Youhaiella tibetensis: one gene and its partner. The main gene of each other region encodes a partner of the protein of the gene in region 2 in a complex. Links are inferred from orthologs where the notes say so. Each region holds a gene or a part of one and is shown on either strand. Other genes may lie near its edges. The genes, in order: secA and secY.

Evidence for each region.
Region 1: the proteins of secY (region 2) and secA are in contact, whole or in part, in a crystal structure (PDB 3DIN), measured with the Thermotoga maritima proteins. The link is inferred for Youhaiella tibetensis from one-to-one orthologs. Residues at the interface, in WP_004081795.1 of Thermotoga maritima: Glu108, Gly109, Glu110, Glu111, Ala236, Glu237, Arg238, Arg239, Ile240, Thr241, Ile242, Gln243, Tyr244, Ala245, Arg246, Arg247, Val248, Thr249, Gly250, Arg251, Arg252, Val253, Tyr254, Gly256, Ala257, Ser258, Thr259, Tyr260, Leu261, Pro262; in WP_004082002.1 of Thermotoga maritima: Glu261, Ala262, Arg263, Lys300, Ala301, Arg302, Thr303, Ile304, Ile305, Leu323, Tyr324, Asp325, Pro326, Val329, Ser330, Tyr333, Ile336, Lys340, Phe345, Val349, Glu363, Phe364, Tyr374, Ser375, Gly376, Gly377, Glu393, Ile395, Thr482, Ser483.

The regions. Positions count from the first base shown.
Region 1 is NZ_CP041690.1:3,892,814-3,896,396, reverse strand. Bases 129-3,396 are described here. They hold secA (preprotein translocase subunit SecA), read right to left. Parts: upstream 3,077-3,396; coding sequence 329-3,076; downstream 129-328. Other genes in these bases: FNA67_RS19035 (peptidylprolyl isomerase), read left to right, coding at 3,289-3,396. Outside these bases: more of FNA67_RS19035, read left to right, coding at 3,397-3,583. UniProt on the Escherichia coli protein: Required for protein export, interacts with the SecYEG preprotein conducting channel.
Region 2 is NZ_CP041690.1:2,736,138-2,739,345, forward strand. Bases 154-3,046 are described here. They hold secY (preprotein translocase subunit SecY), read right to left. Parts: upstream 2,321-3,046; coding sequence 986-2,320; downstream 154-985. Other genes in these bases: rpsM (30S ribosomal protein S13), read right to left, coding at 154-229; FNA67_RS13235 (adenylate kinase), read right to left, coding at 408-989; rplO (50S ribosomal protein L15), read right to left, coding at 2,351-2,836; rpmD (50S ribosomal protein L30), read right to left, coding at 2,926-3,046. Outside these bases: more of rpsM, read right to left, coding at 1-153; more of rpmD, read right to left, coding at 3,047-3,114; rpsE (30S ribosomal protein S5), read right to left, coding at 3,147-3,208. UniProt on the Escherichia coli protein: The central subunit of the protein translocation channel SecYEG. Consists of two halves formed by TMs 1-5 and 6-10.

The DNA of each region.
Region 1 (3,583 bases), 1.2 Mb from region 2 along the record:
GGACTGGGGACGTGAGGAGCTCACGCGTCCCTTGCCCTGCCGCCAGGATCTGGGAGTTGGGGGAAGCCTGGGGGCGCCTGGGCTTACGGCCTAAGTGTGACGTGACCGGCCCGGAGTGCGCTCGCGGGCAACTTGCGTGGACGGGCTTGTAGAAACCCCAAACGCTCAAGGGGCGAGGCGATGCCTCGCATTACCGCTAGCACCCATAGACTTGAGGCAAACCTCGCCCCGAGCCGCCAATGAACCACCCCGAAACCGACCGGAGCGATCCGAGCCGGCGTTTCGGCGCGCCTAAACGAAAAGGGCCGCCCGAAGGCGGCCCCTGATCCTAGTAGGCACCGTGGCAGTGCTTGAATTTCTTGCCCGATCCGCAGGGGCAGGGGGCGTTGCGCGAAACGCCGACCAGCAGCTTGGGATCGATCGGGGCGAGGCCCGCCGCGCCGGCCGCCGCAGCGGCGGTGCGCGGGCGCGTCAGCAGTTCGCCTTCGGCGTCGTTCTCGCCGGTGAAGGGATCGATATGGGTTTCCTCGAGCTGCGACAGGTCGGGCGCCGGAGCCGGCTCGGGAGCGCGGGTCTGGATCTCGACATGGCTGAGCTGGGTGGTGACCAGTTCGCGCAGGTTGGCGAGCATGGCCTGGAAGAGCTCGAAGGCTTCCTGCTTGTATTCGTTGAGCGGGTCGCGCTGGGCGAGGCCACGCCAGCCGACGACCTTGGAAAGGTGGTCGAGCGTCACCAGGTGCTCGCGCCACAGGCCGTCGATCGACTGCAGCAGGATCGACTTTTCGACCTGGCGCATGACGGTGGGGTTGGCCATGCCCGAATCGGCGAGCGACTTGAGGGTGCGCTCTTCCTTGGCGGCGAAGGCGTCGTCAGCGGCCTTGGTGATGCGCTCGCGCACCATCTCGACGTCGATGTCGTCTTCCTCGGCCCAGGCCTTAACCGGCACTTCGATGTTGAGGTAGGTCTTGACGGCCGCCTCGAGCTGCTCGGTGTTCCACTGCTCGGGATAGGAGCGCTCGGGGATGGCCTTGGCGATGATGTCGTCGACCACGTCGTGGCGCATCTCGGTGATGGTGTCCGAGACGTCCTCGCTGTCCATCAGGTCCAGACGCTGCTCGAAGATCACCTTGCGCTGATCGTTCATCACGTCGTCGTACTTGAGGATGTTCTTGCGGATGTCGAAGTTGCGCGCTTCCACGCGCCCCTGCGCCCGCTCGATGGCCTTGGTAACCCAGGGGTGGGTGATGGCTTCGCCCTGCTCGAGACCGAGCTTGGAGAGCATCGAATCCATGCTCTCGACCGGGAAGATGCGCATCAGGTCGTCCTGAAGCGAGAGGAAGAACTTGGAATGGCCCGGGTCGCCCTGGCGGCCGGAGCGGCCACGTAGCTGGTTGTCGATGCGGCGGCTTTCGTGGCGCTCGGTGCCGATCACCATCAGGCCGCCCGCGGCCAGGGCCTTCTGCTTGTCGGCTTCGATCTTGGCCGAGATTTCGGCGATCTTGGCGTCGCGTTCGGCACCTTCCAGGCCCGCGGCCTGCTCGGCCACGCGCATTTCCAGGTTCCCGCCCAGCTTGATGTCGGTGCCGCGGCCGGCCATGTTGGTGGCGATGGTGATGGCGCCCGGCACACCGGCATCGGCCACGATGTGGGCCTCCTGCTCGTGGTAGCGGGCGTTGAGCACCTTCATCTCGCCGACCTTCTTCTGGCGCAGCAGTTCGGCCAGCATTTCGGACTTCTCGATCGAGGTGGTGCCCACCAGCACGGGCTGGCCGCGCTTCTGGCAGTCGATGATGATGTCGGCGATGGCGTCGAACTTCTCGGCCGCCGTGCGATAGATGGCGTCGTCGTCATCCTTGCGTTGCACCGGCACGTTGGTCGGAATCGTGACCACGTCCAGACCATAGATGTCGGCGAATTCGGCCGCCTCGGTCGCTGCCGTACCGGTCATGCCGGCCAGCTTCTTGTAGAGGCGGAAATAGTTCTGGAAGGTGATCGAGGCCAGCGTCTGGTTTTCCGGCTGGATCTTGACGTGTTCCTTGGCTTCCAGGGCCTGGTGCAGGCCTTCCGAATAGCGGCGGCCCGGCATCATGCGGCCGGTGAACTCGTCGATGATCACCACTTCGTCGTTGCGGACGATGTAGTCTTTGTCGCGCTGGAACATCTTGTGGGCGCGCAGGGCCGAATTGAGGTGATGGACCAGCGCCACGTTTTCCAGGTCATAGAGCGACTCGCTCTTGAGCAGGCCTTCGGCGGCCAGGCGCTCCTCGAGCTTTTCGATGCCCTGGTCCGTGAAGGTGACGGCGCGCTGCTTCTCGTCGAGATCGAAATCGCCTTCCCCGATGATCGGGATGATGGCGTCGACCTTGGTGTAGAGGTCGGAGCGATCTTCGGAGGGGCCCGAAATGATGAGCGGGGTGCGCGCCTCGTCGATCAGGATCGAGTCCACTTCGTCCACGATCGCGAAGGCATGGCCGCGCTGCACCATCTGGGCGCGCGAATACTTCATGTTGTCGCGAAGGTAGTCGAAGCCGAATTCGTTGTTGGTGCCGTAGGTGACGTCGGCGGCGTAGGCGGCCTTGCGCTGCTCGTCGGAGAGGTCGTGGATGATGATGCCGAAGGTGAGGCCGAGGAACTTGTAGACCTGGCCCATCCACTCGGCGTCGCGCTTGGCGAGGTAGTCGTTGACCGTCACCACGTGCACGCCGTTGCCGGTGAGCGCATTGAGGTAGACGGGAAGCGTGGCCACCAGCGTCTTGCCTTCACCGGTACGCATTTCGGCGATCGAGCGTTCGTTGAGAACCATGCCGCCGATGAGCTGTACGTCGAAGTGGCGCATGCCAAGCGCGCGCTTGGAGGCTTCGCGGACGGTGGCGAAGGCGGGAACCAGCAGGTCGTCGAGCTTGGTGCCGTTGGCCAGTTGCTGGCGGAACTCGGCGGTGCGGGCGCGCAGCTGCTCGTCGGTGAGCTTGGAAAGTTCAGGCTCGAGCGCATTGATCGCATCGACGCGGCCCTGAAAGCGCTTGACGTGCCGATCATTTGCGGAGCCGAAGATCCGCTTGAGCGCAGCAATCACCATTGCTCTTGATCCTTTAACTGATGTGCGGCGGTTGCGTCGCAGTGTTCGTTGCGGGCCATTAAGGCCCCAGGTTTCCGCCCCGTCCAGGCTCCATAGAAGCGTCGAGACATGTAAGAGCGGGGCTTTGTCTTGTCAACTTGGCCAAAATGGGCCAAACCAAGCGCCTTCGCGCCGTCGAGGGCCGCGCGCGGCTCAAGGAGACTGTATTGATTATGACCGACCGCACCCCTTCCCGTGCCGTCTCGCCGATCGCCCGACTGGGCGGGGTGCTGATGCTCGGAACTGCCTTGATTTTCGCGCCCATGAGCGCGATGGCGCAGGACGCCGCCGCCAATGCCGCGGCCACCGCCCAGCCTGCAGCGCCGACCCCCGACACGGTGGTTGCCAAGGTGGGTGACGACACCATTACCGAGGCCGATATTTCCTTTGCGAGCGAAGATCTCGCCCAGGAATTGGCCAATGTTCCGCCCGATCAGCGCAAGGCTTTCCTGCTGACCGTGCTGATTG
Region 2 (3,208 bases):
TCATCGCGACATTACGACGGAGATCGCCTTCCACGACGTAGTCGCGGTCGATGGTCTCACGGATCTGGATCACTTCGGCGTCGGTCAGTTCATTGACGCGACGCTCGGCCGGAATACCGACCTTCTCGATGATCTCTTCGGCCTTCTTCGGGCCAATCCCGTGAATGTACTGAAGCGCGATGAGTACGCGCTTATTCGTCGGGATATTGACGCCAGCAATACGAGCCACGTCTGCTCTCCTTCAATCAACGCGGGATTTTACCCGCGCCGTTCAACAACAAGGGACCGGCTTTCGCTCCCCCAACCCAAACTGAGGAACCGAATCCAGTCCAATAATCCATGAGACTGGGCGGTTCTTTAAGGATTTGTCGCACCCGAGTCAACAGGCCGACATCATTCCATTCTCGCTAGTTCTCGACTGCCCGTCGAATCGCCTGCGTGACGTCCTCTACGGGAGCCATGCCATCGACCGTCTTGAGCAGTCCCTTGCCCCGGTAGAACTCCACCAGGGGCGCTGTCTGCTCGCGATAGACGTTCAGACGGTTACGCAACACTTCTTCGTTATCGTCCGCGCGGGTCACGCCCGTGGCGGCGGCGCTTTCGCGCGCCCGGTTGACGATCCGGGCAATGAGGACTTCCGGCTCGGCCTTGATCTCGACCACCGCGTTAAGATGCATGCCCTTCTCGGTCAGCATCCCTTCGAGGGCCTCGGCCTGCGGAATGGTCCGCGGGAAACCGTCGAGCACGAAACCGGGCTTGCAGTCTTCCGCGTCCAGGCGCTCCGAGACGATGCCGTTGACGATCTCGTCCGAGACCAGATCGCCACGATCCATCACTTCCTTGGCGGCCAGACCCAGGGGGGTCTTGTTGGCGATCGCCGAGCGAAGGATGTCGCCAGTCGAGAGCTGGGGGATGCCGTAAGTGTCCACAAGGACCTTTGCCTGCGTCCCCTTCCCCGCTCCCGGCGGGCCCAGAAGTATCAACCTCATCGACGCTTGCCCCCAAGCCGCGATTTCTTGACCAGCCCCTCATACTGCTGGGCGATGAGATGGCTCTGGATCTGAGAGATCGTATCCAGGGTCACCGTGACCATGATCAGGAGCGAAGTACCGCCGATGAACTGGCTCACATTGAGCTGGCTGTGAATGAGCTCGGGAATGAGCGCGATCACGGTCAGATAGAGAGCACCGATCACGGTAATGCGCGTGAGCACGTAGTCGATGTACTGAGCGGTCCTCTCGCCCGGACGGATGCCCGGAATGAACCCACCCGACCGCTTCAGGTTATCCGCGGTATCCTGCGGATTGAAGACGATGGCCGTGTAGAAGAACGAGAAGAAGATGATCAGCGCAGCGAACAGGATCAGGTAGAGCGGCTGTCCGCGACCAAGCAGGGCCGCCGTCACCTGGAGCCACTGCGGCGCATTACCCTGGGCGGCGAAGCCCGCGATCGTGGCCGGCAGCAGCAGCAGCGACGAGCCGAAGATCACCGGGATAACACCCGAGGTATTGAGCTTGAGCGGCAGGTGCGAGGTATCGCCCTGGAACATCTTGTTGCCCACCTGGCGCTTCGGATACTGGATCAGAAGTCGTCGCTGGGCGCGCTCGAAGAAGACGATGACGCCGATCACGACGATGGCGAGCACCAGAATCCCCAGACCCGCGAAGGTCGAGAGCGCGCCCTGGCGGGTCAGCTCGAGGGTCTGGACGATCGTCGTGGGCAGGTTCGCAACGATACCGGCGAAGATGATCAGCGAGATGCCGTTGCCGACGCCGCGCGAAGTGATCTGCTCGCCCAGCCACATCAGGAACATCGTGCCACCGACGAGGGTGATCACGGTCGAAATGCGGAAGAACCAGCCGGGGTTGAGAACCACGCCCTGGCTCGCTTCCAGGCCGACCGCGATGCCGTACGCTTGCACGGCGCAGAAGACCACGGCGAGGTAGCGCGTGTACTGGTTGATCTTGCGCCGTCCGCTCTCACCTTCCTTCTTGAGCGCCTCGAGGCGCGGAGAAGCGGTGGTGATCACCTGCACCACGATCGAGGCCGTGATGTAGGGAATGAGGTTCAGCGCAAAAATCGCCATGCGGTGCACAGCACCACCGGCGAAAAGATCGAGCATGCCGAAAATGCCCTGCTGAGAGCTCTGGAAGCTCTGAGCAAAGGCGGACGGATCGATACCGGGAACCGGAATATAGGTGCCCAGACGATAGACGAGCAGCGCGCCCAGTGTGAACCAGATGCGCTGCTGAAGGGCCTTCGCCTTGGCGAAGGTCGCGAAATTGAGATTTTTAGCCAGTTGCTCGGCTGCGGACGCCATAATCGCTCCCCAAACTAAGGGCCGGAGCCCTTAGGCTTCAGCCGTCGCTTTTGCCTCAGGGATATCGACCTTGCCACCCGCAGCTTCAATAGCGGCGACAGCGCCGGCCGAAGCGTGAGCAACCTTGAAGGTAACCTTCTTGGCGGTGAATTCACCCGAAGCGACCAGGCGCACGCCGTCCTTGGCGCGACGCACGACGCCGGCGGCCACCAGGGCTGCTTCGTCGATCACGTTCTTGGCGTCGAGCTTGCCGGCATCGATCGCCACCTGGATGCGGTCCAGACGCACGACGTTCCACTTCTTGGGATTGTGCGAATTGAAACCACGCTTGGGCATACGCATGTGAAGGGGCATCTGGCCGCCTTCGAAACCATTGATGGCAACGCCCGAACGCGCGGTCTGGCCCTTGCCGCCACGACCACCGGTCTTGCCCTTGCCCGATCCGATACCGCGTCCAATACGGACACGGGTCTTGGAGGAACCCTCGTTGTCGCGGAGTTCGTTCAAACGCGCCATTTGCGTCACCTGTTCCTGAGAGCGCGTTCTACGAGGAACGTGCTGCAATCAAATAGTGGTCGGACCGGCCGAAGCCGGTCCGCTTTATCTTACTTACCGTCGACCACGCGGACGAGGTGCGGGAGCTTGGCGATCATGCCACGAACTTCCGGCGTGTCCTTGAGCGTGGACTGCTTGCGGATCTTGTTCAGCCCGAGACCGATCAGGGTCGCGCGCTGGGTCTTCTCGCGGCGGATCGGGCTACCGATCTGCTCAATGGTCACAGTCTTGTCGGCCATGTCTCTTCTCCGTTCCGAGCGCTGCGCTCAGATCAAGCTTCGGCAGCAGTCTCGCCACGGCGAGCCTGCAGTTCCGAAACCTTCAGGCCACGGC